2 linked regions of the Metallumcola ferriviriculae genome follow. The protein of the gene in region 2 interacts with the protein of the main gene of each other region in a pairwise test. Links are inferred from orthologs where the notes say so. Each region holds a gene or a part of one and is shown on either strand. Other genes may lie near its edges.

Evidence for each region.
Region 1: the proteins of leuS (region 2) and ligA interact in binary tests that used the Escherichia coli proteins (3 or more experiments, as listed by UniProt). The link is inferred for Metallumcola ferriviriculae from one-to-one orthologs.

The regions. Positions count from the first base shown.
Region 1 is NZ_CP121694.1:3,386,490-3,402,742, forward strand. Bases 6,587-9,474 are described here. They hold ligA (NAD-dependent DNA ligase LigA), read right to left. Parts: upstream 9,087-9,474; coding sequence 7,086-9,086; downstream 6,587-7,085. Other genes in these bases: gatC (Asp-tRNA(Asn)/Glu-tRNA(Gln) amidotransferase subunit GatC), read right to left, coding at 6,652-6,939; pcrA (DNA helicase PcrA), read right to left, coding at 9,139-9,474. Also shown: MFMK1_RS16725 (glycosyltransferase family 4 protein), read right to left, coding at 1-1,179; MFMK1_RS16730 (carbohydrate-binding protein), read right to left, coding at 1,261-1,635; MFMK1_RS16735 (hypothetical protein), read left to right, coding at 1,759-1,884; nifV (homocitrate synthase), read right to left, coding at 2,017-3,162; Asp-tRNA(Asn)/Glu-tRNA(Gln) amidotransferase subunit GatB, read right to left, coding at 3,665-5,107; Asp-tRNA(Asn)/Glu-tRNA(Gln) amidotransferase subunit GatA, read right to left, coding at 5,108-6,574; more of pcrA, read right to left, coding at 9,475-11,289; MFMK1_RS16770 (response regulator), read right to left, coding at 11,509-12,126; MFMK1_RS16775 (sensor histidine kinase), read right to left, coding at 12,119-13,474; MFMK1_RS16780 (DUF6305 family protein), read right to left, coding at 13,490-14,068; MFMK1_RS16785 (cyclodeaminase/cyclohydrolase family protein), read right to left, coding at 14,345-14,974; MFMK1_RS16790 (bifunctional 5,10-methylenetetrahydrofolate dehydrogenase/5,10-methenyltetrahydrofolate cyclohydrolase), read right to left, coding at 14,991-15,839; MFMK1_RS16795 (acyl-CoA thioesterase), read right to left, coding at 15,961-16,253. UniProt on the Escherichia coli protein: DNA ligase that catalyzes the formation of phosphodiester linkages between 5'-phosphoryl and 3'-hydroxyl groups in double-stranded DNA using NAD as a coenzyme and as the energy source for the reaction.
Region 2 is NZ_CP121694.1:1,046,329-1,062,812, reverse strand. Bases 3,104-6,222 are described here. They hold leuS (leucine--tRNA ligase), read right to left. Parts: upstream 5,847-6,222; coding sequence 3,360-5,846; downstream 3,104-3,359. Other genes in these bases: rsfS (ribosome silencing factor), read right to left, coding at 5,884-6,222; MFMK1_RS05345 (ComEA family DNA-binding protein), read right to left, coding at 3,104-3,236. Also shown: holA (DNA polymerase III subunit delta), read right to left, coding at 1-109; MFMK1_RS05350 (DNA internalization-related competence protein ComEC/Rec2), read right to left, coding at 264-2,600; more of MFMK1_RS05345, read right to left, coding at 2,640-3,103; more of rsfS, read right to left, coding at 6,223-6,234; bis(5'-nucleosyl)-tetraphosphatase (symmetrical) YqeK, read right to left, coding at 6,231-6,812; nadD (nicotinate-nucleotide adenylyltransferase), read right to left, coding at 6,889-7,518; MFMK1_RS05320 (glutamate-5-semialdehyde dehydrogenase), read right to left, coding at 7,609-8,862; proB (glutamate 5-kinase), read right to left, coding at 8,910-10,037; GTPase ObgE, read right to left, coding at 10,235-11,509; MFMK1_RS05305 (Spo0B domain-containing protein), read right to left, coding at 11,587-12,135; rpmA (50S ribosomal protein L27), read right to left, coding at 12,204-12,491; MFMK1_RS05295 (ribosomal-processing cysteine protease Prp), read right to left, coding at 12,504-12,836; rplU (50S ribosomal protein L21), read right to left, coding at 12,840-13,151; MFMK1_RS05285 (Rne/Rng family ribonuclease), read right to left, coding at 13,329-15,014; MFMK1_RS05280 (TIGR03936 family radical SAM-associated protein), read right to left, coding at 15,029-15,715; MFMK1_RS05275 (TIGR03960 family B12-binding radical SAM protein), read right to left, coding at 15,705-16,484.

The sequences.
Region 1 (16,253 bases), 2.3 Mb from region 2 along the record:
TGCTGCTATCTTTGATGGAAGTCTATCATTCTGGACACTCAAAATCTGCCGGTAGACAGCCGCTGTATCTCGGGCAATTACCCGCCAATCATATCTTTCCCGGATTAGTCGGGATGCATTGTCAACTAATTTTTCGGCCAAGTCCCGATTATTTAGCAGCATAACTATATTTGCGGCCAAAGAATCTGGATTACCCGGCAGCGCCTTGAGGCCATTGACGCCGTGGATGACAATCTCGCCAAGCCCGCCTGTATCACTTACCACCACCGGAGTCTCCCCAGCCATTCCTTCCAAAGCGACGATGCCAAAAGGCTCGTAAAGACTGGGAAAGACCGCAGCTGCCGCTTGACGGTAAAAACGGTTACGGGTTTCGTCATCAATAAAACCGGGAAAATCCACTTTATCTGCTAGGCCCATTTGATAAGCACGAGACACCAATTCATCCCGCATGGGCCCTTTACCAGCTATAACCAGCCGTGCACCAGGAACTTCCGTTAATATTTGGGGCATAGCCTCCAACAAAATTTGCGAGCCCTTCTCTCGTACTAGACGCCCCACAAAAAAGATTAAGGCTTCGTCAGTATTTGTCACATCTCCCTGTGCGGTAAGTTGAAATCCCGTCGCGTCAATACCGTTAGGAATAATATTAATCTTATCCTCGGGCAGCTGGAATTGGTTTTTCACTTCATGGAACATATGATTACTGCAGACAATTACCCGCCATGCTTCATAAGTCAGCCACCATTCCACGCTATTGATGTAATGCTGCAAATCATTATGTAATCCCTGATTTCTACCCGCTTCAGTGGCATGAATCGTTGCCACCAACGGTAAACTTTTGACCACTTTAACCATTCTTGCGGCATAGGCTACCAGCCAGTCATGCGCATGAATAATGGAGTAACTTCGCTGGCCCGCTAAGTCAATAGCTTTCTCAGCCAGCGCCATATTTAACTGCATCACCCAGGTGGCAAAATCCGGCATCCGAATCGGATATTCAGTTGCTCTATAGATGGTAACGCGGCCGTCCTGTTCTTTAGCAGGTGCTTTTCCGTTTCCGATAGTAACTATGTCAATATCTATATCTTGGCTAAGGAATTTACTTAGGCAGTAGACATGGTTGCCCAAGCCTCCCACACTCACCGGCGGATATTCCCAAGTCAGCATCAATACTCTCACGCATTCTCAGCCCCTAGTCAGAATTACTCCCTTACAGTTAAAAAAAGGCCCCTCATGTGAAATAAAGGGCCCTTACCAGCCCTACGGCAGGTCACCGCGATGTATCTCAACACTCCAATCCAGTCCCTTGTTATTATCCCAGTTATTATTTTCGTCACGAAAGCAAAAATTAAGACGGCTGGGATCACTTAGTTGTAAATTTTTAACCCAGCCACGGTCAGTTCGCTCCATCCTCATATCAGTGACCTTCTGCCAGGAGTCACTTTTACCATAACCACAGTGCAAAAACATTTGGTTGGCTCTGTCTGACATGGTGCCGTAGTATAATACCGTCACCTCATCCCCAGAAGTAACCGGGATTGGGTCAACCGCCACACCATCAGGGTTATTTGCCTGCCGCATTGATTTAAGTTTCATTTCCTTGTCGCCATAGCGCGAATCCTTATTACCGCTCATTATTTGCCCTCCTTGCATTTTTGTCTTTAATATTATGAGGCAATAGCGGTATTTCTATGTAAATAAAAAACATCACGCTGGGAAAAATGATAATGATAACTAACCAAAATGAGGTGACTAGCTTTGGAATCTAAAACTACTGATTGGAGTACTGCCTTTAAATACGGCGCGTACATCATCGGTTTGATTGCTGTGCTCTATTTCCTGGCAAAGTATATTGTACCTTTGATGTGGCATTTGGCAGGATGAGGAATAACTTGACAAAAAGGTGCCTGACACCATTTTGTCAAGTTATTGAAAATAATGAAAGGACAGGATCTAAACCCTGCCCTAACCCTTATGTTCTTATTTAGTGTGTCTGGATTTTTCTGTTGGTATTACCTATAGGGCTTTTTTCTCTAGATGTGCTACATAATCCTCATAAATATAGACCACTTCTTTGTCAAACAAGGAACGCTTCAGGTCCACAGCGGCCGCCCGCACCCGTGCCAATATCTCGGCAGCCTCTTGTTCATCCAACTGAATGCCATATTCGCGGAACTTAGCGATAATGGACTTACCTCCGGAGTGTTTGCCAATGACAATCTGGCGCTCCAGACCTACTTCTTCGGGAGTGAATACCTCGTAGGTGAGCGGATTTTTCATAGCACCGTCGACATGAATTCCGGATTCATGGGCAAACATATTGGTGCCTACAATGGCTTTCCAAGCAGGTAATTCCCGACCGGAAGCCCTAGATACATACTCAGCCAGCTCCCGGAAACGATGGGTGTTAAATTCTAAATCTGTGTCATCAAGATATTTTAGAGCCATCACTACTTCCTCCATTGCCGCATTACCTGCACGCTCACCCAAACCAACAACCGTCACGCCTGCATGAGTAGCACCGGCCTGGATGCCGGCAAAAGTGTTTGCGGTAGCCATACCGAAGTCGTTATGCATGTGCATCTCCAGGTCTATTTGTACTTGCTCAATAATATGCTTAACTCGCTGATAAGTTTCAAACGGTGTCATGATACCTACTGTATCACAATAGCGCAGTCTATCAGCACCGGCTTCTTTTGCCTCCCTAGCGAAACGCAGCAAAAAATCCATGTTGCTTCGAGAAGCATCTTCAGCGTTCACTGACACATATAATCCCTTTTTCTTGGCAAATTCCGTCGCTGCCACCATGCTTTTTAGTACAGCTTCTTTGGTGCTTTGTAGTTTATGCTGAATATGAATGTCTGATGTAGAGATAGATACGGCGACAGCATCTACACCACAATCCACCGAATGTTTAACATCAGTAACTACAGCCCGATTCCAGCCCATGATACTTGCATCGAGACCCAACCCAACTATCTTTTTAATAACGTCCTTTTCATCGCCGCCCATCACCGGAATACCGGCCTCAATCTGATGTACTCCAATTTCATCCATCAGCTTGGCAATGCGCAGTTTTTCTTTGTTGGCAAACACCACTCCTGCAGTCTGTTCCCCATCACGAAGCGTTGTATCAACTATTACAACATGTTTACGTTCCATTATTTTCTACCTCCTTAATTATTTTTATATTTATACACAGATAACTTGTGCCTGCAAATCGTAAAAGCTCTCTTTTAAGTAATCGCTAATTTGGAAAAACATAAAAAAACACCTCCGCACGGAAAGGAAGTCTCCTTTAACCGGCAGCAATGTCTTCACTGGACAAAACCTGGATAAAATTTTCCGGCTTAACCGCGGATTGCCTCCTAAAAGGTGGAACTTCCTCCTGCTCTATTTTAATACTATTCAGCATGCCTTTTAAAAATTCCTGCTAATTAGGCCAAATTTAATTAAATTTTTCTACCTGCCATAATTCCAAATAAACTATCCTTGGAATCTTGTCACATCGTTGTATATCTCACTTTTTCTTATCATATCTAAAAAAACTTATAACCAGGTTGCATCATTTTAACATAATTTTACATATTTTCTTTAAGCGAAGTACCGTTTTTAGCCATTAAAAAACGCCGGTTTTCACCGGCGTTACCATCAGTTTATCTTTTTAAAGTTTCTTTTGCAGTAGTTCATTAACCAATTTGGGATTTGCCTTACCTCTGGTGGCCTTCATTACCTGCCCCACCATAAAACCTGCTGCCTGTTTCTTTCCACCACGATAATCCGCCACACTTTGGGGGTTATCTGTTATGACCTTTTCAACTATTTTCTCCAGTTCACTCTGGTCACTGATTTGTTCTAAACCCTTTGCCGCTACGATTTCCGCTGCACTCTTACCGGTGTTAAACATTTCTTCAAATACCTGTTTGGCTATTGTACCGCTGATTGTGCCTTTATCCATTAATTTCAACAGTTCAGCCATTTCTTTAGGCTCAACGGGCGCCTCGGCTGGTTCCATATTACTGTTATTTAGTAAGCGCAATAGCTCACCCATAATCCAATTACTCACCTTTTTGGCATCAGGGTAGTATTCCAAGCAGCGGTCTAAGTAATCAGCCAAGTCCTTTGAACCGGTTATTACCGCTGCGTCATACTCAGGCAGCCCCAATTCGTTCACTAGGCGTTGCTTCCGGTCGTCGGGAAGTTCCGGTAGTGTGGCACGGATGCGCTCTACCCATTGTTTATCGATTACCAGCGGTACAAGGTCCGGCTCAGGGAAGTAACGGTAGTCATGGGCTTCCTCTTTACTGCGCAAGCTGACAGAAATACCTTTATTTTCATCCCAGGAGCGAGTCTCCTGCACCACTTTTTCACCATCTTCAATCAGTTCAATTTGTCTGGCTATCTCATATTCAATTGCTTTTTGCAATGCCTTGAAAGAGTTCATGTTTTTTAATTCTGCTTTTGTGCCCAGCTTCTCAGTACCTTTGGGCCGAACAGAAATATTTGCGTCGCAGCGTAAAGACCCCTCCTGCATCTTACAGTCGGATACTTCTGTATACTGCAAGATGGCTTTTACCTTTTCCAAATAAGCTTTTGCCTCTTCGGCGGAACGCATATCCGGCTCTGATACAATCTCCACTAGTGGTACGCCGGTACGATTATAGTCAACTAGAGAAGAATTGGACTCCACAATAGCGGTTCCCTGATGCACCAGCTTTCCGGCATCTTCTTCCATATGTAGACGGGTAATACCAATACGTTTAGTCTTCCCATCCACCTCTATATCCAGGTAACCATGTTCGCAGATAGGTAAATCGTATTGGCTTACCTGATAAGCTTTCGGTAGATCAGGATAGAAATAGTTTTTACGGTCAAATTTGCTATACTCTGCTATCTGGCAATTTAAAGCCAGTCCCGCTTTGAGAGCATAATCTACTACTTCTTTATTCAATACCGGCAGCACCCCGGGTAAGCCAAGACACACCGGGCAAACATGGGTGTTAGGATCACCACCAAATTCAGTGGAACAAGCGCAGAATATCTTAGAATTGGTTTTAAGCTCAGCATGTACCTCCAAACCGATTACTGCTTCATACTCTATAATCATTTATTCCACCTCCAGCTGTGGCCGCTGCTGATGATAAGGCGTACTTTGTTCGTAGTTATACGCTAGCTTTAATACTGTGGACTCATCAAATGGCTTGCCGATAATCTGCATCCCTACCGGCATCCCTTGGTCAAATCCGCAGGGAATGGAAATGGCCGGCAGTCCTGCCATATTCACCGGAATGGTAAACAAGTCAGATAGGTACATGGAAAGCGGATCATCGGATTTCTCACCAATTTTAAAAGCAACCGTAGGCGATGTAGGTGCCACAATGGCATCATACCGTTCGAATGCCCGGTCAAAATCATGGCGAATTAAGGTGCGCACCCTTAACGCCTTTAGATAATACGCGTCATAATATCCAGAACTCAATGCATAGGTTCCCAGCATTATTCTGCGTTTTACTTCGGTACCAAATCCTTCACTACGTGTCTTCTTAAACATTGAGATGACGTCTTCAGCTTCCTCCGCCCGATAACCATAGCGCACTCCGTCGTACCTGGCAAGATTCGAGCTCGCTTCCGCCGTCGCCACCAGATAGTAGGCAGGTAAAGCATACTCCGTATGGGGTAAAGACATCTCCTCGCAAACCGCACCCAAGCTTTCCAATTGCTTGATGGCTGCATCCACAGCCGCTTTAACTCCTTGCTCCAAACCCGAAGCAAAATATTCTTTCGGGATACCCAAACGCATCCCTTTAATGTCTTGTTTAAGCGACTGTCTATAATCGGGAACTTCAACAGCCGCCGAAGTAGAGTCTTTCTCATCATGTCCGGCAATCGCTTGCAGTACCATGGCAGAGTCCTCTACATTCTTTGTTACGGGACCAATTTGGTCTAAGGATGACGCAAAGGCAATAAGCCCATAGCGGGATACCCTTCCATAAGTGGGTTTCAATCCTACAACTCCGCAGAAGGAAGCCGGTTGGCGGATGGAGCCACCTGTATCACTTCCTAAGGTAAATAATGCTTCGTCTGCCGCAACGGAAGCTGTAGCCCCACCGCTGGAACCACCTGGTGCCCGAGCCAAATCCCAGGGATTACGCACCGGGTAGTAAGCTGAGTTTTCGTTGGAAGAGCCCATAGCGAATTCATCCATGTTCAGTTTTCCGAGCAGCACAGTCCCTTCCCGGTCTAACTTTTCGGCAACTGTGGCACTGTACGGTGGTATAAAGTTATGCAAAATCTTTGATGCACAGGTAGTTTTTATCCCTTCGGTACACATATTATCCTTAAGCGCCATGGGGATTCCGGTCAGCGGCTTTAATTCCTCGCCGGCGGCAATTCTCTTATCTACCTCATTAGCTTTTTCCAAGGCTTCCTCACCGGTGACAGTTAGAAAGGCCTGAACTTTAGGATCTACCTTCTTAACATTGGCCAACATAGCTTCAGTCAGTTCCAAGGCGCTGATTTCTTTTGCTTTCAGTTTATCATGCAGTTGATGTATAGTTAGTGTATGAATTGACATTGTTACCCCCCCTTATCAACAAACCAAGATAGTGCCGGATTGCGTCGTTGCCCGACGCCTACAGACGCTTAGAAACATTAAACTATCTTAGGAACCTTGAACATACCGTCTTCTTTATCCGGGGCATTTTTCAAGGCCGTCTTGTTATCAAAATACTTCCGGGTAATATCTTCACGCATAACATTATCTATCCCCAGCACATGGGCAGTAGGTTCTACACCACTGATGTCAAGCTGATTTAACTTGTCCATATAGCCTAAGATATCATTTAACTGTTTAGTGAATTCCTCTACTTCCTCGGCAGAAAACTCTAACCGAGCCAGCATGGCCACGTGTTCTACATCTTTCCCGCTAACATTACTCACTGTTACACCTCCAATAATATGTATCTTTTACTCTTAAAAGAAATTATTAGAACTCTCATTTAAAACTGAGCTAATTATAGCAAATATTGTCTTAATATGGCAAACTGCGCCAATAACTTGACAAAAAGGTGCCTGGCACCATTTTGTCAAGTTATTCCGTTCAGTGTTTTTAGCAAATCTTCAACTTGCAATACCGGCACGCCCAAAGTTCGGGCTTTTTCTGCTTTTAAACCTGGATCTTCGCCGGCTAGTACATAATCGGTTTTGCGGCTAACTGCGGCGGCAGCTTTTCCGCCACGGGATTCTATTAGGTCCTGGACGTCTTTTCGGCTGTAGCCGGGAATGCTGCCTGTGATAACGAAGGTCAATCCTTCAAGCTCTCCCCCTTGTGTACCTTGGTCAGCCTGGGTATTTACCCCGGCGGTTTTTAGTCGTCCAATAACGTCTTGGTTTCTCTCTTCTTGGAAAAAATCGACAATGCTTTCTGCCATTTTCGGGCCGATATCGCTAACGGCGGTGAGTTCCTCTACCCCGGCCTGAGCCAAATTGTCCAGCGAATGGAATTGTTTGGACAATACCTTTGCAGCACCCAGTCCCACATGCCGGATGCCCAAAGCAAATATTAATTGATGTAGTGGGTTATCCTTACTTTTTTCAATAGCATCAAGGAGGTTTTGGGCTGATTTGTTTCCTACGCGTTGAAGCTCCAGCAGTTCTTCCAGCCTAAGATAATATAGGTCGGCAATGTTCTTTATCAGACCGGCATCAAGGAGCTGTTCCACCATCTTCGATCCTAACCCTTCAATGTCCATGGCATTACGAGAGGTGAAGTGAATTATTCCTTCCCTGACCTGAGCACCACAGGCCAAACCTCCCTGACAGCGAATCGCCGCTTCATTATCCGCCCGTTTTAAGTGCGCGCCACATTCAGGGCAGTACTGGGGAAACTTAAATTCACCCTCACTTCCTTTTCGCCTCTCAGGTAATACCTGTACTACTTCGGGAATTATATCCCCGGCTTTCCTCACTATTACCGCGTCACCAATGCGAATATCCTTATCACGAATAAAGTCTTCATTATGAAGGGTTGCCTTGGTAACGGTAGTGCCTGCCAATTGTACCGGCGCCAGTAAGGCAGTGGGTGTCACCACCCCGGTGCGGCCTATTCTCAGAAAAACATCCTGTACCATACTTTCCTTCTGTTCAGCAGGGAACTTGTAGGCAATTGCCCAACGTGGATTTTTAGCGGTACGCCCTATTGCTTCATGAAGCTCTAACTGATTAACCTTTACCACCAAACCATCAATATCATATGGAAGCTGCTCCCGCTTCTCTGTCCATTCCAGACAGTAACGGTAGACCTCTTCAATAGTGTGACAGAGTTTATGATGGGAATTAACAACAAAACCTAATTCCTGCAAGAGAGCAAGTGCCTGGTCATGGGTAGTCAGTTCTTCCCCGTCCACTGCTAAAATGTCGTAGACAAATACCTGCAGATTTCGCTGAGCAGCCACCTTGGGGTCCAGCTGCCTTAAGGACCCGGCGGCTGCATTACGGGGATTGGCGAATAACGCCTCATCTGCCTCCTGCCGCTTTTTGTTAAGCTTGATAAATGCCGGTCTGGGCATATATGCTTCGCCACGAACCAATAAGCGCTGCACCTGCCGTCGCAATTTCAGCGGTACAGACTGTATTGTCTTGATGTTGGCCGTAATATCTTCCCCTATTTCGCCATCGCCTCTGGTAGCACCGACAACTAATCTGCCATCATCATAAGTGAGGGCCACAGAGAGACCGTCAATTTTAAGCTCTACTATATACGTAACAGCTTCTCCGGCTAACTTCTCTACTCGCCGGTGCCATTGGTACAATTCCTCTTCCCCAAAGGCATTGTCTAAGCTAAGCAAAGGTATTGGATGATTTACCGTGGTAAATCCTTCCCTAGGAGCGCCCCCAACTCGCTGGGTGGGCGAATGCGGGTCCTGGGACTCGGGATGTTCTTCCTCTAATTGCTGCAGTTCCCTCAGTTTGTCATCATATTCTCGGTCCGTAATTGTCGGTTGGTCCAATACATAGTATTGGTAATTATGATCCTCCAACTCATCACGTAATTGCTTAATTTTATTTTCTATGCTTGCACTACTCAAAGTGACAACCCCTTTCATGCATTCGATACCTAGAAAAAGGCATCCCTTCCATTCACTTACTGACCTTACGTAGCGGTGCATAGGCCAGAGCCAGTACTTTAATGCCCTGGTCAGGAAAAGCAACCGTAACCTTGACATCACTGCCGCTGCCTACCACCTTTACCACCGAACCCTCACCAAACTTGACGTGGTAAACTTTATCACCCAGGTTGAATATCTGTCGGCCCTCACTGTCAGCTTCACTTTGTGTCACATTATTATTTGCCGCCGCAATCTTTGGAGCTGCATCGCCACCGAAAAACTGATGTGGTATTTCATTTAGAAACCGCGATGGGCTGTTATATTGGGTATTGCCATACATATGGCGTCTCCAGGCGTAGGTTAGGTAAAGCTGCTGCTGGGCCCGGGTCATACCCACATAGCAAATGCGTCTTTCTTCTTCCATCTGCTCCGCTTCAAGCAGCGACCGATTACTGGGAAACACTCCATCTTCCAGCCCAACTAAAAATACCACCGGAAACTCCAAACCCTTGGCAGTGTGTAAAGTCATCATGGGCACCTTATCCTCGCCCTCATAATTATCTATATCGCTCACCAAAGAAACCTCCGCTAAAAATCCTTCCAAGTCTTTTTCTTCGCTGTTACGGTCATATTCCTGGGTAACAGTGATAAATTCACGGATGTTCTCCCGCCGGGTCTGCCCTTCAGGGGTCTTGTCCTGTTCCATCTGTTCCCAATAGCCGCTTTCCTGAAGTATCGTTTCTACTAGTTGGGTAACGGGAAGCTTCACCTTGGCATCCATCAGCTTCTTTAGCAAAACGGCAAAACCATTTACGGCGTTTTGGGCTCGCCCCCCCAGATCAACAGTTTTAATGTCCGTCAATATCAACTGGGCCACAGACTGATTCTGGTTAGCTGCAGCTGCAGCTAACTTTTCCCAAGTAGCCTGCCCAACACCTCGCCGTGGTTCATTGATTGCCCGGGCCAGGCTGATATCATCCGCCGGGTTAGCCAGCACCCGCAGGTAAGCTAAAATATTTTTTATCTCTTTGCGATCATAAAATCGCACCCCCCCCAGTACCTCGTAAGGAATATTACCCTTAAGGAGCCAATCTTCTAAAGCCCTCGACTGCGCGTGTACCCGATAGAGGATGGCACAATCCCCCAATTTAAAACCCTCTTGGTGTAGACGAAAAATTTCTTCCGCCACAAACCGTGCTTCAGCCCGCTCGTCCTCACCCTGGTACTTGATGATTTTCCGGCCCTCTTCATTTTCTGTCCAAAGATTCTTAGGCTTCCGGCCCATATTTTGCTTAATAACTTCGTTCGCAGCCCCGAGAATATTGCGGGTGGACCGATAGTTTTGTTCCAAACGAATTACCTTTGCACTGCTATAATCATGTTCAAAATCAAGGATATTCTGGATATCCGCACCCCGCCAGCCGTAGATTGACTGGTCCGGGTCTCCCACAACACAGATATTTTCGTGTTGCTGAGCCAGGAGTTTAACCAGTATGTACTGGGCATGGTTTGTATCCTGATACTCATCTACTAAAATGTATTGAAACCGATTTTGATAATATGCAAGTACTTCCGGCTTACGGCTAAACATCAGTACAGTCTGCATAATTAAATCATCAAAATCCATGGCATTATACTTAAATAACTTTTCCTGGTATAAAGTATAAACCTTGGCCACCTGCTCATCAAAAAAGTCATCAGCCTTCTGCCTAAACTTCTCCGGAGTATATAGCTGGTTTTTGGCATTAGATATTTTAGCCGCTATTACTCGAGGAGTATAACGTTTTTCATCCAGCCCCAGTTCCTTGACACAGCTTCCAAGTAATGTCCGCTGATCCGCAGCATCATAGATGACAAAGTTTCGGCCATAAGGCAGGTGGTCCGTTTCCCGGCGTAAAATACGCACGCAAGCCGAATGGAAGGTACTGACCCACATACCGGACACCGGATAAGAGAGCAGTTTTTCCAAACGCTCTTTCATCTCATTTGCCGCCTTATTGGTAAAGGTGATTGCCAATATCCTCCCGGGGTCTACATCCATTTCGTCTAATAAATACGCAATACGGTGCGTGATAACCCGAGTCTTACCCGAACCAGCACCGGCAATTATCAAAAGCGGACCTGATACTGAGGTTACCGCTTCTTTTTGTTCAGTGTTTAAATGCTCTAATAAACGGCTCAAAACTTTTCCCCCTTATTTACTACTATTCCCCTATTATTTCGAAACAGTCACAATCGTTTCCTGCCGCTTAAAGAAGAAAAGCTGCTTCATTTCTTAAAATCCAGACGGGGCTAAATACCCCCACCCTCGTAAAGGGTCAAATTCTTAACTAAACCCTTATTACAACAGGAGCTCCGTTTACTTGACTAAGAAAAAGTATTCCCCGGAATGGGGAATACTTCACTTATTATAGTATCGGTTTTTCGGCCTTCCTACCTTCCCATAATCTGCTTGGACCAATATATCCCCCCGGTCCACAAGATACATTAAATATCTGTGCACCGTAGGATACGCCAAACAAACCCCATCAGTTATTTCCTCAATTGAGGCACCGTTACTGCAGGTCTTAAGATAATCCACAACCAGCTTCAATGTAGCTTTACTAATTCCCTTAACAGTATAAACATCATCATCTTCCACTTGTCCCTGGGTACTTTTAAGGATACTTAGATGCACCTTTAACCTGCTGATAAGATCAGGCGCCTTGATCGGCTTTAAAGCAAAATCGCTGGCCCCGGCATCGAGGAATGTATCGGCAACCTGCTGCCGTTCATCCACAGTTAAGACAATTATAGGCACCTCCGTGGATAATTTGCGCAGCGCCTTAACGGTAGCCAGTCCGTCTAATTCAGGCATATGGTAATCCACTAATACCAAATCCGGCCGTTCTTTTTTAAACAGCTTCAGGCCCATGTTGCCGTTAACCGCCTCACAAGTATTCCAACCGGAAAGAGAACATATCTCCTTAAGGGTATAGCGAATGTCTTCCTCGTCATCGATAATCAAAATCTTAGTCATGCCCATCACCCCTGCCATCGGGAATTGTAATCCGTACCACAGTGCCCTTATCCGGTTGACTGTCAATCTCTATACTACCGCCATGGTTCTCTACCACTTTACGAACAAATGTCAGCCCCAGACCGGATGAATTTCGCGAACTGTAGCCGGGCTGCCAAATCATATCAAGCTCTTTCTCCGACATGCCATCACCGTTATCCTTGATGCTGAATTCCACCCCACCGTTATTTCTTACCGCTAAGATATCCACTCTGCCGGCAACATTCTGACGGGTGGCCCTGACGGCATTATCAATCACGTTAACCAATGCCCTAGCCAATCGTACTTTATTAACGCTAATTTTAGGCATATCCTGCCCCACATCAAAGTGAAAGCGCTGCTCCAATTCTTCAGGGATAATCTGTGCCCGGACATAGTTTATCAATGAATGTATAGTAATGGGTTCCCGTACATCCTCATATAATATTTCCGAAATCATTCCATTCATGTTTTCGGCAGCTATTTCAATCCTACCGGCATATTCTGCCTGTTTATCATTGGCTGCGGTCATTTCTATCAATGAATTCAGCCCCCTGATAGTGGTTAGGGGCGTTTTTAAATCATGTACCAAGGCATGCATTTCTTGGAGTACCCTCGCTTCAGCAGCAGCCAGCTGTACCCGCTGCATTTGATTTTCCCTCTTTTTACGTTCATTAATCTGTTGAATTATTTTTTGATAATTGTCAATCAGTCCTGTAGTTACTATGGCGATAGTTATCAGCGGTAGAAAGAAGGCAACACTGACAAAGTTCAACGTACTCTCAGCATTTAAAAACTGTCCCGCCAACTTAATCCCTGTCGACAATTCCCCCGCTCCAAAGCCAACGGGCGTTAGCACCGGGGCAATAGCTAACCAATAAGAACCCAATAAAAGCTGACCAATGATAATCACCTTATGCCAAAATTTTAGCACTCCACGGCCCCATAGCAGAAATAGACCTGAAGCACCAAGAAAAACTGCCAGAGGCACACCCCATTCCCACTGCCCCTGCTCCAGCAAATACAGTAAAGTAAAGGTTAGAGAAATAATGCTCCCGGCTACCAGTATGGCCATTGGTTTCTGCTTGCTGTCTACGCCTTCAACAGCCCTAAAAGCACCTACATACACAGGCAGAGCACGCAGAGCATTAAGCCCCACCATGAAAGATGCAGCTATAATTAGACGTCCGCTGTCTCCCCTAGTGATGCTTTCATCTAGTTTGGTAAGTACCTGCCAATAGGGCTGCTCCAGGAAGCGCTGCAGCAGGATGGCAAACCCCGCAATCAAAATACCTTGAATTAGTTTGTCCCTATCCACCAATGTGGTCACAATAATCACGCCCCGCTAACGGAAAATAGAGTTTATCGGGGTTTTGGCCCTGTCAAAGTCCTTCACCACGGTAATGGGCACTCCCCCAGCGGCAGCTAACCTGCTAAAAAAATTATCATGGTTTGCATCGCCAATAATTAAATAGTAGTCTATGAATGGGGCAATGGCCTTGGCTATTTCATCCGTCCCCTGATACCGCCGCTGCCTGCTCATGCTTACTACCACAACCGCCATGCCCCTTTTTTGAGCATCAGCGGCCAAAGAAACCAGCCGTTCTTTTTCTTCCGGCAGAGTGACACCCAATCGGTCCATACCACGGTGGGACATTCCTAAGCTAATGATAATGCAGTCATAGCGGTCACTTAAGTCCTGACCTCGCACCTTACGCCAAAATCGGTTGCTAATATAAAGTTTTGAAGCCAGTTCGGAAATGATTAAACCTTCGGATCCCTGCCCCGCCGGGGTAATAATTGCCCTCTCGTGTGCAATTGGCTGGGGCAAATGCGGCATCAAAAAAGGCTTTTCGACAGATTTACCGCAACCGCTTATGAGCAGAGCCATAATAAGTAGTATCATAAAAGTAGTTTTTCTCATTTTTATCCCTCGCACTTGTACCACTTATTCGCCATTAAATCACTAAAGTCCTACAAATATTTATACCCAGCTTCCTTTTCTTTAACAAGGCACCTCGTAAAACACGAAAAGCGATTTCGTTGCCACCCATAATTTCCAGTCCTGAAAATACCCATTTTCATTTAATTGATGGTGCCGCACCAGCGGCATGGAAGTCTATACATTAAAAAAGCTAACGCCGGTGGTGTAAGACATCACCGGCGTTAACTTATTGGCGCACTTCTTATATTTTAAAGATTACATTCTCTCTTGGACTACTTTGATTGTTTTTTCCCTTAACGTCTCCGCCTCAGAGATAAGCATTTCCTTCTCTTTCACGGCCTTAGCAGTATAATCCTGGTCTTTTATACCAGGGAGATTAATATCCACACTTAACAATACACTTTTCAATGCTGCCTCACCTACATAGGCAGCTACCCCGACATCACTGATAGCGCCCTTATTGCCAATGGGGGAAAGTTTGTCAGCCAGTTTTAGTGCTTCCAGGCAGGTCTTAGCGATTTCCAATGGCGTATCCGTGGCATAAATATATGCCTTTTGCATTTCTGCAGAGCGAATTTTTTTCTCTTCATCGTTTCCCTTAGGCATTTTCAAGACCCGCATGAATTCGCCGAAGGCGGCAATGTCCTTGGTAACAAGTTCTTCAAGTTTTTCCAGCAATTGATAGGTTTCATCCTTGATTTCCTTAACCTCATCTTGAACGTCGGCGTACTTTTCTTTTCCCACTGTTAAATTACTAACCATAGCTACCATAGCTGTTCCGAGACTAGCCACCAGGGCGGAGACACTGCCGCCGCCTGGGGTTGGCGCATCTGATGCTGATTCGTCAATTAGCTTACGAAAGGTCCACTGATAAACTTCACTCATTTTTACCCCTCCCTTTTTATCCCTGCTGCTTTTTTATAGCTTTCAGCACATTCTTTAAAATCAGTGCGGTGGTCATCGAACCTACTCCGCCGGGAACAGGTGTAATCTTACCTGCCACTTCTTTAGCACTGTCAAAATCCACATCGCCGCAAAGGCCGCCGTCTTCAGCTTGATTAATTCCCGCATCAATCACAACAGCGCCGGGCTTAAGCATATCGCCGGTAATCATCTTGGCACGTCCCACTGCAGCAATAACTATGTCAGCTTGCTTGGTAAAACTTGCTAGATCTTTGGTTCTTGAATGGCAGACAGTCATGGTAGGGTTATGCTTGAGCAGCATGAAGAACAAAGGCTTGCCCACTGTTTCACCACGCCCGACAAGTACAGCATGTTTGCCCTGCAGCTCTACACCGCTTCTTAACAGTATCTCAACACAGGATTGAGGCGTAGCCGGGAAAAGACCTTCCTGTCCACTCATTATGTACCCACGGTTGATAGGATGCACACCGTCAACATCCTTATTGGGGTCAACTGCTTCCATAACCTTTTCTTTATCGATATGCTTCGGCAGGGGTAATTCTACCAAGATACCATGTACCGTTTCATCCCCGTTAAGGCGTTCTATTAGCTGCAATACATCCGCTTCAGGAGTGTCCGTCGGCAATGTGTGTAGTTCATAGGCCACCCCTAACTTATCGCTTACTTTACCCTTTGAGCGAGCGTAAGATATTGAAGCAGGGTCATCCCCAACCAAGACAACATCAAGTTTAGGGGTTATTCCCTGCTGTTTATACTGTTCAACCTCGGCTTTAACCTCTTCCTTAATTTCGTTAGCGATCGCTCTGCCATCAATAATTTCACCCATGCATAGTCACTCCTTATTATTTTTAAATATTTTGTTCCCTTTAACATATTCATGATACCAAATATTTACCAAAATGTCTTGACTTACCTGTTAATTTTCCCCGAAGAGGGACGGCCGCTGCTCAGATTTCCAGTTTTTGCAGGCGTTCCCACCATTGAGGCGCCTTTTTCTTGATGTTTAGTGGACTACCCCCTTCATTGGCAAAGGCATGATATGTTGCGGCCTCAGCCAGCAGAGAACCATCCTCTTTTCTGATAATCTGGTAGTGGAAGTCTAACCTAACCCCGGTAATCCTCACAATCGATGCTTTGACAATGACTTCATCATCATAGACTGCAGGAAATTTATAACGGCAGTTTGCCTCCACAACAGGCAGATAAATTCCGTCTTCTTCCATGGCCCTGTAGGTCATGC
Region 2 (16,484 bases):
TGGTATCCACCAGTTTGCGCCGTAAATATGTCTCTTCGCCATAAAACAGGTACAGCTGCCTCATTTCGCCCTCTTGAATATCCTTCATTACTTTTTTAAAGTCAGCCAAGAAACGCACCACTTTCTATATTCTAAGATAAAGTTGCTCCATTTATTTTATTATAAATTAAAACACGGCCTTACGCCATAGAAGACTTGGCAGCTTGGCTGCCTTAGCCGCACTTGTGCTCTTGAGTCCAACCCTTAAGACGCCGGCGGAAGTTTTAGTGGACAGTATCAACCCACAAATTAGTACCGTCGCTGGACACTTTTACGGCACCGTCACGGTCGGTACGATATACGCTGATACCCTGGCGCTGTAAAAAGGAAGTCACTACCGGAGATGGGTGACCGAAATTATTACGACCGACTGAAATCACCGCAACCTGGGGCTGCGTCTGCTGATAAAAACTCTTGTTAAATGAGCCGGCACTACCGTGATGAGGTATCTTTATCACCTCTGCAGCAATTTTAGTTCCCGCATCCAATAATCGAATGACTGCGTTTTGCTCAATGTCACCGGTAAATAGAAAGTCAACATCGCCGTGGCGGAGCATTACCACCAGGGACTGGTCATTAAGTTCCCAAGCGGGGGTTACTTGTTTTGGCGGATTGAGCACTTCCATGTAAATGCCATTATCTAAGGCCACCACCATTCCAGTCCCGAGAAAATTATATTTGACATTCTTCTCTGTCAATGCATTTAGGTACGGATTGAGCTGTTCCATTCCCTCAGGGTTTAAGACAGGAAAAAGCGCCAGATCTACTGGAATTTCAGCAGCTACCGTCCCAAGACTACCGATATGATCTCGATCCGGATGGCTGTTTACCAGCAGATCTATCCGCCTGACTCCTAGCCGGTGAAGAGCGGGCAGCAGCCGGTCACGGCCGATGTCAAATCCGCCAAAACCCCCTCCGGCCGCATCGATAAGAATATTTTTTCCCCCTGGCGTCATCACTAACGCAGCGTCCCCTTGGCCTACGTCTAAAAAAATTACCTCCAGTTTCTTTCCAGGGATACTTCCCACAATTATTAAAATAACTAATGCAGCTGCCAGTCCCCGTTTCAGCCAACGTCCTTTGTCTTTGGCCATAGGCAAATTCCCCATGATACCTTCCCTCAAGCCTACCAGAATAATATAGTATAGAACTATTTCCAACGGCAAAGGCATTCTTAAGTAAAGATATGCAAAGGGAATGTGCCCCAGTAAGTCAAGATAGCGCTGTACCATTTCAATGAGCATACCCGCACTGAAAAGTAATAATTCCGCCACGGGCCAAAATACAAACTGCAGAGCCATAATAACAATCCCCAAGATGATAATTGCCCCGGCTGCAAATACTACGGGTATATTAGCCAACAAGGATACCAGAGATACGGTGCCAAAATGATAGGCCAAAGGCGGCAGCAGAGCCAGCTGAGCCACTAAGGGAACGGTCACGATTGAGCGCCAATCGGGCAAAAAGCTCAGCAGCTTATCTGCAGCCGGATTAAGATAATAAATACCCAGCGCCGCCGCAAATGAAAGCTGAAAACCTGCATCAAATAGAGCCAGTGGTCTGTATAACAACCAGGCGAGTGCTGCCAGGGCTAAAGCATTGTAAAAATCCTTGCGCCGATCAACCACATATGAAAAAATGCCCACCAAAGTCATTGCCACTGCTCGAACTACCGACGCGCTAAACCCGGCAAGGGCGGCATAAAACAACAATACCGCCCCTGTAACCATAAAGCGTAGTACCCGGGCCGAACCGGCGGTGGTGTTTATCGTTACCTTCCCTAAGAGAGAAATCACTAGAGCAGCAACAAATCCTACATGCAGGCCGGATACGGCAAAGACATGCATGACGCCTAAATTCCGATAAAGGTTTGCATCATCCTCAGGTAAATACTGCTTTTCTCCCAGCAGCATACCCACTAAAACCGCAGCTTGTTCTTCAGGTAGTACCGTAAATATCCGCTGGACCGTGGCCCTTCTGACGTAAGCAGAAAAGCGCAGCGGCGTCCATCCGCCGCTTTGAAGCAGTTGGGCGTCTGCAACTGTCAAGCGGGCGGTAATCCCCTGGCGTTTCAGGTAATCGCGATAGTTGAATTCACCCAAGTTGCCGCCGGCAGAGGGAGGGTTGACTATCCCCTTTAGCTTTACTTCGTCACCAGGCAGCCAATCATTTTGCGTATCATACTGTACCGATAATACTTTCTCATTTACACCGAATAATCGGGAACCTTGAGCCACTTTAGAGACCCGCAGCACCATCTCCCGGCGTTGGGAATATTCTTGAACGGAGATAATTTTACCGGTAACTGTCACTTCCTCGCCGGCCAATCCCCCAATATATCCGGTAGATAATAAAGCAGCTTTTGACCAAATTGCGCCCACAATAAGAAACCCCAGCAGGATAGCTGCCCGGGTCAACCATTCTCTTGTGCCTTTAGCTAATAAAATACTTAAAAACACCGCCGCACCAATCAGCATCCATAGGGCAGCACCGCTCTTAGCGGCGAGGAAAATCCCCACGCACATAAAAATCACAGCTGCAGCCAACGGTCGCTCCGCCATATTCACCAGTTCTCCTCCCCGCCGCATCACATTAAACCATCAGAGGGTAATCAGGTCTTTCAGCTGCTCAAAACGTTTATCGCCAATTCCGGATACCTGCTTCAATTCTTCCAGGGACTTAAAGCCGCCATGTCCCTGTCGATACTCAATAATCCTCCCTGCATAAGCCGGCCCGATACCGGGTAGTGTTTCCAACAGCGTTTGATTGGCACTGTTAATATTAATCTTACCAGTAGTTTCCTCTTGACCAACTTCGGTAGTTTGGCCGGAAACCGAAATATCGCCAATACGGGGTACATCAATAGTTTCACCGTCCAGCAAGTGCCGCGCCAAAGACAGCTTACTCAGGTCCGCTGCCGGCTGCGGCCCGGCCAGGTCAACAGCATCCTGCACCCGAGCATCGGCAGCCATAAAGTAAACATCAGGCTTCTTTACCGCACCGGTAATATACACTGCCACCTTTCCTTCCTGGTTGTCGTCTGCCGTACCTACTCCAGCCACTCCTGCTTGATCTTCAACCGATTGGTCACTTATCAGTACCGGTTGGTCATCAGCATTCAGCATCTTTATCCCGCCGCCAACCAATAAAGCCAACAGTAATAATATCAATATATACCGCAAACGTTTATCATCCATGTCCGTCCCTCCATTACCTGATTATTCCACCCGAATTGATATTTTCCTTTTTTAGGGAATAAAAAAACCCGGGGTAAGCCCGGGCCAATTACTTATTTTAAACTTGATATCTAGGTGAACTATCTATTTCACCACTATATTAACCAGTTTGTTTGGTACGGCAATGGTCTTGATAATTTGCTTTCCTTCCAGCCATTTTTGAACCCTATCCAACTGCATCACTGCCTCAATCATGCCCTCGCGGTCAAGATCAGTTGCTATATCAACCCGGTCACGTACTTTGCCGTTTATCTGTACCACAATATTGACCTCATCCCGTACCAATGCCTCAGGATCATATTCCGGCCATGGCTGGGCATGTATGCTTTCTTTATTGCCCAAGGACCGCCATAGTTCTTCGGTTGCATGAGGTGCAAAAGGAGCCAGCATTACCACAAGTTGAGTTAACACTGCTTTTAGCAGCGCTGAATTCTCCTCATCCTTTACTTGTTCCCGATAATTATAAGTACCATTTACCAATTCCATAATGGCACTGATAGCAGTATTGAAGTTAAAGCGCTCCCCAATATCCTCGGTGGCCTTTTTAATGGTAGCATGCAGTAGTCGCCATAGTTCCTTATCTGCACCGCTGTTAATGGCCACACCGCCATCTAGACCATCCATCTGCCCATGATAGGAATATACGAGGCGCCACACCCGGTTTAGGAAACGGTAGCATCCCTCTACCCCCTGGTCACTCCATTCTAAATCTCTTTCCGGTGGAGCGGCAAAGAGGATGAATAAGCGCGCCGTATCCGCACCGTAACGTTCAATAATTTCTTCGGGACTGACCACATTTCCCTTGGACTTAGACATCTTGGTGCCATCCTTCAGTACCATGCCCTGCGTGAGCAGATTGGCAAAAGGTTCATCATAAGCTACCAGTTTAGAGTCATAAAGAACTTTAGTAAAAAATCTGGCGTACATCAGGTGTAAAATTGCGTGTTCAACCCCGCCAATATATTGGTCCACATTCATCCAGTAATTTGCCTTATCAGTGGCAAAAGGTACTTCGCTGTTCTTCGGGTCTGTAAAACGCAGGAAGTACCACGACGAACAGACGAAGGTATCCATGGTATCAGTCTCCCGCCTAGCCTTGCCGCCGCATTCGGGGCAGGTAGTGTGCAGGAACTCCGCTGAAGTATTTAACGGTGGTTCCCCATTAGGTCTGAATTCTACATCGGTAGGCAGCAGTACCGGTAAATCTTTCTCCGGAACTGGTACTGTCCCACATTCGTCACAATAGAGAATAGGAATTGGCGCTCCCCAATATCTTTGCCGGGAAATGAGCCAGTCCCGCAGGCGGAAATTCACCTGTTTGCTGCCAATGCCTTTTGCTTCAAGATATGATGCTATTTTTTCCTGGGCCTCAGTATGGGGCAGCCCGTTAAACTGCTCGGAATTAACCAAATTTCCTGCTGCCGCATACGCCTTGGTAAGCTCACTGCCGTCAGGCAATTCCTCCCCTTCGGGGTTAATAACAATACGAACAGACAGTTGATATTTCCGTGCAAAGTCCAGGTCCCGCTGGTCATGGGCAGGAACGCCCATCACTGCCCCGGTTCCGTAATCCATCAGGACATAGTTGGCAATCCAAATGGGAATTTTTTCACCGCTTAACGGGTTGATGGCAAAGGCGCCGGTAAAGACACCTTCCTTTTCCATATCGGTAGCTGTTCGGGTAAAGTTATCCATCGCAGTAACCTTTGCTGTAAACTCAGTAACCTGTTTTTCATATTCTGTTCCGATAGTTAGTTTTTTCACTAAAGGATGTTCCGGCGCAAGCACCATATATGTGACACCAAATACCGTATCATGACGGGTGGTGAATACCTTAATTTCATCGCCGGTTTTTTCCGCTTTAAATACTATTTCCGCACCCGTGCTCTTACCAATCCAATTATGCTGCATGGTTTTTACTTTATCCGGCCAGCCGGGAAGTTTATCCAAATCTTCAAGGAGCCTATCCGCATACTGGGTAATTTTGAAAAACCATTGATCCAGGTCCTTTTTCTCAACTGTAGTTTCACAGCGTTCACAGGCACCGTTTACCACCTGTTCATTAGCCAGCACAGTCGCACAGGACGGACACCAGTTTACAGCTGCATGCTTTTTATAAGCCAGTTCTTTATTATATAGATGAAGAAACATCCATTGAGTAAAATGATAATAATCAGGATAACAGGTGGCAACCTCTCGATCCCAATCGTAACTTAGCCCCATAGACTGCAGCTGGCTGCGCATGTTGGCGATATTCTCAGTGGTCCATTTAGAAGGATGCACACCATGCTTAATGGCGGCATTTTCCGCAGGCAGGCCAAATGCATCCCAACCCATGGGATGCAGTACGTTTTTGCCGGTCATTGTCTTGAAGCGTGCAACGACATCGCCAATGGAATAGTTACGCACATGACCCATATGCAAATTACCTGAAGGGTAAGGAAACATTTCCAGACAGTAGTATTTATTTTCCTGGTCCTTTTGATCTTCTGTTACCGAAAATAATGAATTAGCTTTCCAATCCTGTTGCCATTTTGGCTCAATATCCTTGAAATTATAACGTTCTTCCATTACTAATCTCCTTCCTGGCTAAAACCAAACCCAATTGCTAACTTCCTTGAAATTGCTCCGACTCAGCGTCCCCCCAGAGTCGCTCCAAATCATAGAACTGACGCTGTTCCTCTTGAAATATATGGGTCACCACTCCACCGTAATCAAGCAGTATCCACTGAGCCTCCTGATATCCTTCACGGCTTCGGGGCACAATATCTTCTTCCCTTAACTTCTTTAAGATGCTATCCGCAATAGCCTTAACTTGAGTACTGGAACCGGCACTGACAATGACAAAATAGTCGGCAATTAATGAGACTTCTTGCAAGTTCAAAAGGACAATGTTTCTTCCTTTTTTTTCACTAGCTGCAATGGCTATCTCTTTGGCCAAAGAGCGGCTATCCTTCAAAACATCTCCTCCTCTAATTGTATGCTGATTAATACCGAATTTCGTGCTTCAAGTGTTTGTGGGTGTATCACCCTTCGTCGGTCCAAAAGATACGTGATACTGCTATCCATAGCAGCCAACAAAGCACCATTAAGATTTTTCCGGGCTAAAACGCGGATGTCATCCAGTCCGGGAAAACTTCGCCCGGGTTCAATTACATCTGCTAGGTACAGAACCTTAGATAACAAAGACATCCCCGGTACCCCCAGAGTATGCGCTGATATTGCAGCCAATATTTCTTCGTCCTGTACACCTAACTCCCTGTTAGCCATGGCCGCGCCTACCGGTGCGTGCAGCACCACCGGATTCATTTTCTCCCAGTGACCCACCTTTATTGACCATTGTGTCGCTCGCTGCACCAGTTCCTCGGTATTGATATCCCTGGCCAAATCATGTAAAATTCCGGCAGTATGCGCCTTTATGGGGTCTACACCGTGTGCAGTCGCTAATTCCTGGGCCGTATCCGCCACAGCAGCAGCATGACGGCGCCGAGCCTCGTTTCTATATAGTCTTAGCCATTGGTTAACCTTATCATCCAAGCTTTGTGACCCTCACTTTATTTGACAATAACAGTCAATAACTTGACAAAATGGTGCCAGGCACCATTTTGTCAAGTTATTCATCATGATACAAACGATTTTTATAGATATAATGCTCGACCGCCTCCGGCAGCAGATACTTAATTGATCTCTTTTCTCTCACTCGCATACGAATATCAGTTGACGATATTGCCATGGCCGGAACTTCCTGGGGGTAAATCATTTCCATCGCAGAAAAAGGCAGTTCCTTAAGTACCAATTTCATATGTTCCAATTCTATTCCAGGCCGAGTGGCGGCGATGAACCTAGTGCGGCCCAGGAGCTCTTCAATATTTTTCCAGGTAAGAATCTCCATAATAGCATCCGCACCGGTAATAAAGTAGATTTCGGTACCCTCAGGCAGTTGCTGGTAAAATTGATTCACCGTATCCACCGTATAGGAATAACCTTGACGGTCGATTTCAATGCGGGACACTTCGAAAAAGCGATTTGTTGCAACCGCTAACAGGGTCATCAAATAACGGTGCCGGGCATCGGTAACCGTATAGCCCTTTTTGTGGGGAGGCTTTCCTGACGGCACAAATATGACCTTATCCAGATTAAACCTGCCGCGAGTCTCTTCGGCAGTCACCAAATGCCCATAGTGAATGGGGTCAAAGGTTCCCCCCATAATGCCTACGCGTTTTATACCCTTGGTTTCCGACATAGAACCTCCCCCGTTCAATTCAAAATATGCTGCAGTCTCTAGTCTTGACATTGCTTCCGACACATCAATCCTAGAAATAAAGGGGGTGTATTAGCTGCGAATTTGTCCGTCCCCTTGCACAATATATTTAAATGTTGTTAGTTGTTCAGGTCCCATGGGTCCGCGAGCATGCAGTTTTTGGGTACTGATACCGATCTCGGCACCAAAACCAAACTGAAACCCATCAGTAAATCGGGTAGAGGCATTAACATAAACTGCTGCTGCATCCACTATGTGTGTGAATTTGCGCGCAGTGCTATAGTTTTCTGTTACGATAGCTTCAGAATGTTTCGTACCGTAGCGGTAGATATGGTCTATGGCTTCATCTAAATTGCCTACTACTTTCACTGCCAGCACCAAATCCAGATATTCCGTATGCCAATCTTCTTCCACTGCATCTTCTATGTCTGCCAGTATTTCTCTGGTTTTGGTACAACCGCGCAACACTACGCCGTGTTGGTTCATACGCTCCTGCATACGAGGCAGGAACTGCGCCGCGACTTCTTCATGGACAAGTAAATTCTCCATGGCATTACAGACGCCGGGACGGTGCACCTTGGCGTTTACGGCGATATCAACGGCCATGTCAAGGTTGGCATCGCAGTCGATGAATGTATGACAGTTACCTACACCGGTTTCTATTACCGGAACTGTAGCGTTGTTTAATACATGCTGTATTAGCCCGGCTCCGCCTCTGGGTATTAATACATCCAAATATTGATTCATGGTCAACATTACCTGCACTGCTTCCCTGTCCGTAGTTTCCACCAACTGGATAGCCCCGGCAGGAATTCCTGCTGTTTCCGCGGCATGAGCAATTACCCAGGCAAGAGCCTGGTTAGAATGAAATGCCTCAGAACCTCCACGCAGCAGTACGGCATTGCCGGTTTTAAGACATAACCCGGCGGCATCAACGGTAACATTGGGGCGACTTTCATAAATAATGCCGATAACTCCCAGCGGCACCTTTACTTGCGCGATTTCCAAACCATTGGGCTGCTTCCACATATTATCGACCTTACCGATAGGATCGGGCAAGGAAATCAGCGCCCGCAGTCCTTCCGCCATATCTTCTAATCTATCCTCAGTCAGTAACAGTCTATCCAACAGCGCATCAGGCAAACCGTTCTTCTTACCCTGTTCCATATCCTTTTGATTGGCTTCAAGTATTTCATTAGATTTTTGTACCAGGGCGCCTGCCATTTTTTTTAAGGCCTCATTTTTGACATTTGTATCAATTACGGCCAACTGCTTGGCAGCTTCCTGGGCCAACTTTCCTTTTCCTAAAATAACTTCCTTAACCATCGGACTACCTCCATTTTCAATAAACAGCAGTTTTAGTCACTATAGGATCAGACACGCACCGCCAAATTGTCCCGGTGAATAACCTCGTCAAAGTCCTTATAACCCAATATATTTTCGATATCGCTGCTGTTTTTCCCTTTAATTTTAATCAATTCTTCCAGGTGATAGTTTGTAATCCCTCGAGCAAATTCATCGCCTTGAGGAGACAAGATGCTGATAACGTTTCCCGTGTGAAATTCTCCCTGGGCATCCACCACCCCAATCGGAAGCAGGCTCCTGCCATGTTTAATAACAGCCTCATAAGCTCCTTGGTCAACAGTAATGCTCCCCTTTATATTCGAACCAAAGGCAATCCATCGCTTCTTAGCCGCCGGTTTGTGCTCCCCTGGAAGAAATAAAGTGCCGCATGGATCCCCGGCTACCACCCGACGCAAGGCACCGGTTTTTTTCCCATGGGTTATAACCATGGGAATGCCAAAGCTGGCAGCAATTCGCGCTGCTTGTATTTTTGTCACCATTCCTCCTGTGCCCATTTTAGTGCCTGCACCACCGGCCAATATCTCTATTTCCGGTGTTATTTCCTCTACTTCGGATATTAACTGAGCTGCACTGTTTTCCCTTGGGTTAGACGTATAGAGCCCTTCAATGTCAGATAGGATTATCAATAGCCCTGCATCCGCTAAGCCGGCTACCATCGCAGATAGGGTATCATTATCCCCCAAACGGATCTCCTCTATGGCAATAGTATCGTTCTCATTTACGATAGGGACTACCCCAAACTGCAGCAGTCTGAATAAGGCGTTACGGGCATTTAAATAACGGCGCCGGTCAGCCACATCCTCTCGAGTAAGCAATACCTGAGCAACCACCAGCCCATATTCGGCAAAGAGTTTTTCATAAATATGCATCATCAGACCCTGACCTACCGCAGCGGCGGCCTGTTTCTCTGGAATGGTTTTGGGCTTTTCATTCAGCCCCAATTTACCCATTCCAGCACCAACAGCCCCGGAACTGACTAGTATCACTTCCCGGCCGCTATTAGTCAGGTCCGCAACTTCCCGAACTAAGCTTTCAATACGATGTAAGTTTAGTTTGCCAGTTTCGTGGGTAAGTACCCTGGTCCCTACTTTTATTACTAAACGATTGATATCAGTAAATTTTTCGCGCATAATCATCATCCCTAGAGCAAGATTGAAGCTATTATAACATAATTTGGTTAAAGGTGCCATTGCCCAATTTGTGCTGTTTTCCAAGAAAGGGCGCACCTCCACCGGGCAAAATCCTCCGATACTTTAAAGCAAAAAGAAAAGCAGGCAAACGCTGCCTGCCAATTGATTTCTTTTTTTGTTCTACGCATCGAGACAGCGTTATCTTAGTCCATAAATTCAAATTCTATATCCTTAATTCTAACTTCTTCACCAGACGCTGCACCTTTTTTCCTCAAAGCACCCTCCACCCCCATCACACGCATGATGTGCTGCAGGCGCTTTACCGAATCTTCATTATTGAAATCGGTCATTGCCAGATGCTTTTCAATCTCATTGCCCCCTACTACCCAAACACCATCAATAAAATCAATGGTAAACCGTTGGCCGGTCGGACCTTCAACTATTCTTACTTCTTCTGTTTCTAAGGTTTCCATGGGTTCTGCCTCAATTTTTTCCAGCAATTCAGCAGTTAATAGGAGCAATTTATCGATTCCGTCACCGGTCACCGCAGATACCGCCACTATGGGAATATCCGGCTCTAAGCAATCCTTTAATCTATGAATATTTTCTTCCGACCCAGGAATATCCATCTTATTTACCACCACAATCTGGTGGCGACGGGATAGTGCTTCATTATAATGAGCCAGTTCCCGATTAATAATTTGGTAATCCTCTATGATGTCCCGGCCCTCAGTCTGGGCTCCGTCTAATACATGAAGAAGGAGTCGTGTGCGCTCCACATGTCGTAAAAACCGGTGTCCCAAGCCGGTTCCCTCATGGGCCCCTTCAACTAACCCCGGAATATCAGCTACTACAAAGCTTCTTCCTTCATCTAATCTGACCACACCCAAATTAGGTACCAATGTAGTAAACGGATAATCGGCAATTTTCGGTTTGGCAGCAGATATACGGGATATCATCGTAGATTTACCTACATTAGGAAAACCAATCAAGCCCACATCGGCCAATAACTTTAATTCCAGTATCAGCTGTCGTTCTTCTCCCGGCTCTCCTTTTTCTGCAAAAGTAGGTACTCTATTCTTAGAACTAACAAACCGGGCGTTACCCCGACCGCCTCGTCCACCCTGGGCCACCACCATTGATTGCCCCGATTCCACTAGGTCACCCATAACCTGCCCTGTTTCTTCATCCTTGATAACAGTACCGGGAGGTACATTTACTACCATATCTTTAGCGCCTCTACCATGCATATTTTTACCCTGGCCATGCTGACCCCGGTCTGCTTTATAATGTTTGCTATAACGGAAATCCACCAATGTACGTAAGCCGGAGTCTACCTGGAAGATCACATTACCACCATGGCCGCCGTCACCGCCATTGGGCCCTCCTTCGGGAACATACTTTTCCCGCCGAAAAGAGACCACCCCGTTACCCCCGTCTCCACCTTTTACATAAATTTTCGCCCGGTCGTAAAACATCGTCTCACTTCCTGATTTTTATTATATCCACGCTAAGTGCGCAGTCAATTCCAAGATAACATAGGCTCTCAAGTTTTTTATTCCGTTTTGGTTTCAATGCAAGGGATTATCAGTTTAATAGTATTCCCCATCTGCCTCACCCGACAACCGCAGTTATGTAATTTTTCCTGGGTATCATCCGGCAAGTCCCAAACAGGATGGATTATTAATTCCATCGTCATGTTTTTATCCTGCCCAGCTATGCTTATGTATGCAGAAACGGTGTTTCCCTTACCGGCGGACGTTGATAAAGTAGCAATAATTTCCCCGGCCAGAGCGCGTACGGCACCTGCACTTGTTGCAGTAGGTATCAAATGCGCTCCACTCTCCGCTACCTTAATATCCAACGGGACTCCTTTATCCTTTGCCTCCCTTTGAAGCAATACCATAAATAGTGCCATACGACTGTCCGCCAGTTTAGCAACCGACCCATCCCGATTTATTTCCGTAATACTCGTTTTTATATAATTTAGTGCTTGGTCACTTTTCCCCAGTTGTATCAGCCCTGAAATCACCTGGAGGTGGTTTAAAAAATCATGCTTTTGACCGCGCAGCAGCGTCAAGCTTTGTCCAAACAATTCTTCCAACCGTACCCCCTCCTCTCTTAGCACTTAATACAAAAGACCCCCCGGTTTTAACCAGGGGGCTCGCAGTCTTAGCTTACCGCTTCGATGACAATACTTACCTGTTTCTTGCTCTTACCCTTGGTTTCAAATTTAACAAAACCATCGGCAAGGGCGAAAAGAGTATCGTCTTTACCAATTCCCACATTTAAGCCCGGGTGAATTTTAGTACCCCGCTGACGAACAATAATGTTACCTGCCTTAACCAGTTGTCCATCACCGCGCTTAACACCCAGTCTTTTTGATTCACTGTCCCGACCATTCCGGGAACTACCAACACCTTTTTTATGAGCAAAGAGCTGCAGATCTATTTTTCTCATCAATGCCACCTCCTAACTCCTGATTACTTGAATGTCTACATAATCTGGATAGCTTTCCTGTATAGCCAGCATCCCTAAATAACAAGTACGTAAAATCGCTTCAGCCTCACTTTGTCGAGCATGATTCAACGGGTCCGTCAGTTTACAACTTAGATCTCCCGGCTGCTGCTTTACCTGCAGGGTAAGACCCATATGTTCTTCCAGACCAATCACCACACTTTGAGCAAGAACAGAAACGGCAGCACAAACAATGTCCCTACCGTGTTCATCAAACCGCGAATGCCCTTTAACGGTAAAAGAATCGATATACTCATCCCGATTTAAGTAAAAGCGAATTTTAATCATCGATTACGCCTCGATTTTTTCCACCTTGGCCTTAGTAAATGGCTGACGATGGCCCTGCTTCCGGCGATAATTTTTTTTTGCTTTATATTTGTAGACAATAATTTTCTTGGCCCTACCCTGTTTTTCCACTTTCAGGGTAACCTTAGCATTGTCTACTACCGGACTACCCGCAACAAAGTCATTATCTTTCTTCACGCCAAGCACCCGGTCAATGGTAACTACATCGCCTTCCTGTGCATCCAGCTTTTCCACAAATATTGTATCACCTTCGCTAACCCGGTACTGCTTGCCGCCAGTTTCAATAATAGCATACATAAGTCTTGCACCTCCTCGCCAAAGACTCGCCGATTTTTAAGGCACACATCAGAAAATGTGATTTTTATAAACCTCAACCGAGCGGTTTTAAAACGCACTTACAACCACTTATTCTAACAAAGCACCCCGTTATTGTCAAGCATCCGGAGAAACATTAGTTTCGCAAAACAAAAGTTTTCAGCTGCCGAGAATTTTGGCTCTGGCATAAGTGCGAAATACTTTAGTTATTTCTACTATTGCCTGTTGACCTACCAAAGCTCCGCCACCCTCTATATCCAAAACAAATCCCTGTACCCTGCCAATACCGTCATAAGGGTTAGCAGCATGGGGTTCTTCCACCTTAACCCTAAATTCTTCTCCCACATGCACCGGCACGGTCAGCCTTTCTATTTCCGCCTTATCATAAACGGTACGAATTTCCGCATCTTCTATGTGTAATTCCTTTTGGCCCTGAATAAGAATTTGTTTGCCTGTTTCCTGTTCCAAAGCCCTAAGACCGCTGCCACCGGTACCAATCAAATGTGCCGCCACCAGCGGATTGACTCTAGCAGAAATCGCCGGCGCCGGAGTCTTTTCCGCTTCTTCCAGGATATCCCTATGTACCCGGAAGCTAACTGTATCCTCGGATAAAACCCGGCCGGTACCCATGCAATATGGGCAGTCCTTCTGCATAATACTGCGCAGACTCTGCCTAACCTTCTTGCGAGTCAATTCCACCAAACCCAACTGGGTGAGACCCAAAACATTTGTCCGGGTTTTATCGTACTTGAGTTCCTCAGATAGGGCAGTCAAGACCTGTTCCTGATGCTCACCGGCAATCATATCAATAAAATCAATAATTATTATTCCACCAATATTGCGTAAACGAATTTGCCGTGCGATCTCCACTGCCGCATCAAGGTTAGTCTTAAGCACCGTCTCTTCCAAGTTCTTACTGCCTACGAACTTACCTGTATTCACATCCACTGCCGTCAAAGCTTCCATCTGATCAATGACGAGGTGTCCGCCGCATTTGAGCCAGACTTTCCTTTCCAGTGCATGGGCCAACTGCTGCCTGATGCTAAATTTATCAAGCAGGTTTTCCTCACGTAACAAGGAAACTTTGTTTTTTAAGGAAGGCGCAATTAAACTTAGTGCTTCTATCACTTTCTCATAGGTCAACTGAGAATTAACTAATAGCCGTTCTACATCCTGAGTAAATAGATCTCTTAGAATTCGTTGAATTAACTCTAAATCTTTATGGAGCAAACTGGGGGCGGACTGTCTGCTGTTTCTATTATTAATATGTTTCCAGAGATGTACCAGGTTGTCTATATCTTCTGCCATTTCACTTTCCCGGATTCCGTCAGCTACAGTACGCACGATTAAACCCATATCAGCAGGTTTGACCTTCTCCGATAACTGCCGCAGTCGTTCCCGTTCCTCTTCTTCTTCAATCCGCCGGGAAATACCAATATAGCTGACATTAGGCATCAACACCAAATTGCGTCCGGGCAGAGTAATATTTCGAGTAACCCGAGCTCCTTTGGTGCCGATAGGTTCTTTCACTATCTGCACAATAATCTCCTGGCCCTGTTTAACAACATCATTTATGCTCAATTTTCCTGCATTGCCGCCAGCTGCTTGATGCTGCTGGCCTGATATGGCATCCTCAACATAAAGAAATGCATTCTTTTCTAAGCCAATATCAACAAAAGCCGCCTGCATACCAGGCAGTACATTTTCCACCTTGCCTTTAAAAATGTTCCCCACCAAGCGCTGATTGAGAGACCGTTCCAGGTAGACTTCAGCCAAACGCTGATCTTCCAATACCGCCACAGTGGTTTCCTGGTCATCCACATGGACGATTATTTCCTTATACACCTTTTTCCCACTCCTTAGGCAACCACTTCCAACGGCGTCTTATAGTGTCCGTCGGCATACACATAGAGTCCAGTCCGTGTAATCCGAGCTTCCGTGATAGCTAGGTTGCATTCATTTCTGAGAAAATCTAAAATCTGTTCCGGCCGAACATTACCGTCACTGCCTGTCTGAACCACCATATCAATGCACATTCCTGCAGTTTCCTGTTGGCAGTTTAATTTATAAATACCGGGCCGGATATTTTTTTTCTTAATTCCCTTTTTACTACGTTTTTCTATAATAATTTCCTCTCTTTTTAATAGTTCCTCCAAGTATTGAGCGACTTCCGCTTCCGACAGCTTGGTCTGAAAATATACGGTATATTCTGCACGGTTAATTATCGCATTTAAAGCATCCGCAGGTTGGGACACTTCTTTTATTTTTTTTATTTCCAACCCTTCAGGAAGCTGTCTGTTCATTCTAGTGAGAATTTCATCCCCACTCATCTGGGCATCCAACTCTACATCTAAATATTCACACTGGCTTGCAGCACCCACCGGCAGTGCCGGTGAGAAAGCTATCTTGGGGTGAGGGTTAAATCCCTGGGAATAAGCCAAGGGCAGAGCTGCCCGTCGAAAAATTCTTTGAAAAGTACGCATTAAATCCAAGTGCGACAAAAATTTTAAAGGTGCCCCTTTAGCGAATTCCATCCTAATCAACATTAATCTCATCACCCCACAAACGGTTTTCTACCTGAAAACGATCGCATATGCTGCATCCGGTGCACTCATCCCAACGACAATCATGGGTCAGAGCTTCTTCCATTGCCCGTTTGTGTTCCCTAATCAGATATGCCTTGCTTACACCGGCGTCCAAATGATCCCATGGTAGCACCTCTTGGTAGTCAAAGGGTCTATTTGCATAAAACTCGGGGTCAATTGCAGCATTTTCAAAAGCCGTTTGCCATTTAGCATAGTCAAAATGTTCATCCCAGCTGTCAAAACGACATCCCGATTTCCATGCATTCTCTAATACCGGTGCCAGTTTTCTGCCTCCCCGGGCGAATACTGCTTCCAAAAAGCTAAGTTTAGCTTCGTGCCACTTAAATTTCAAACCCCGTCCTTTTAGCTGCCCCCGTAAAAATTGCTGCTTAGCTCGCAGTTCTTCCACGGGGTTCTGCCCTTCAAATTGAAACGGGGTATGACCCTTAGGAACAAAGGAAGATACGCTGACAGTAATATTGGGCCTGCCGCGCTGGGCCATCAGTTCCTGCCTACCTATATCAAGAACCTTTTTTGCTAAATCCGCAATGGCCGCCAGATCGTCATTGGTCTCGCCGGGCAAACCTAACATAAAATAAAGTTTGATGTTAGTCCATCCTGCTCGAAAAGCTGCAGTTACTGCACCGAGCAAATCCTCCTCAGTAACATTCTTATTGATTACATTGCGCATTCTTTGGCTGCCCGCTTCCGGGGCAAATGTCAATCCACT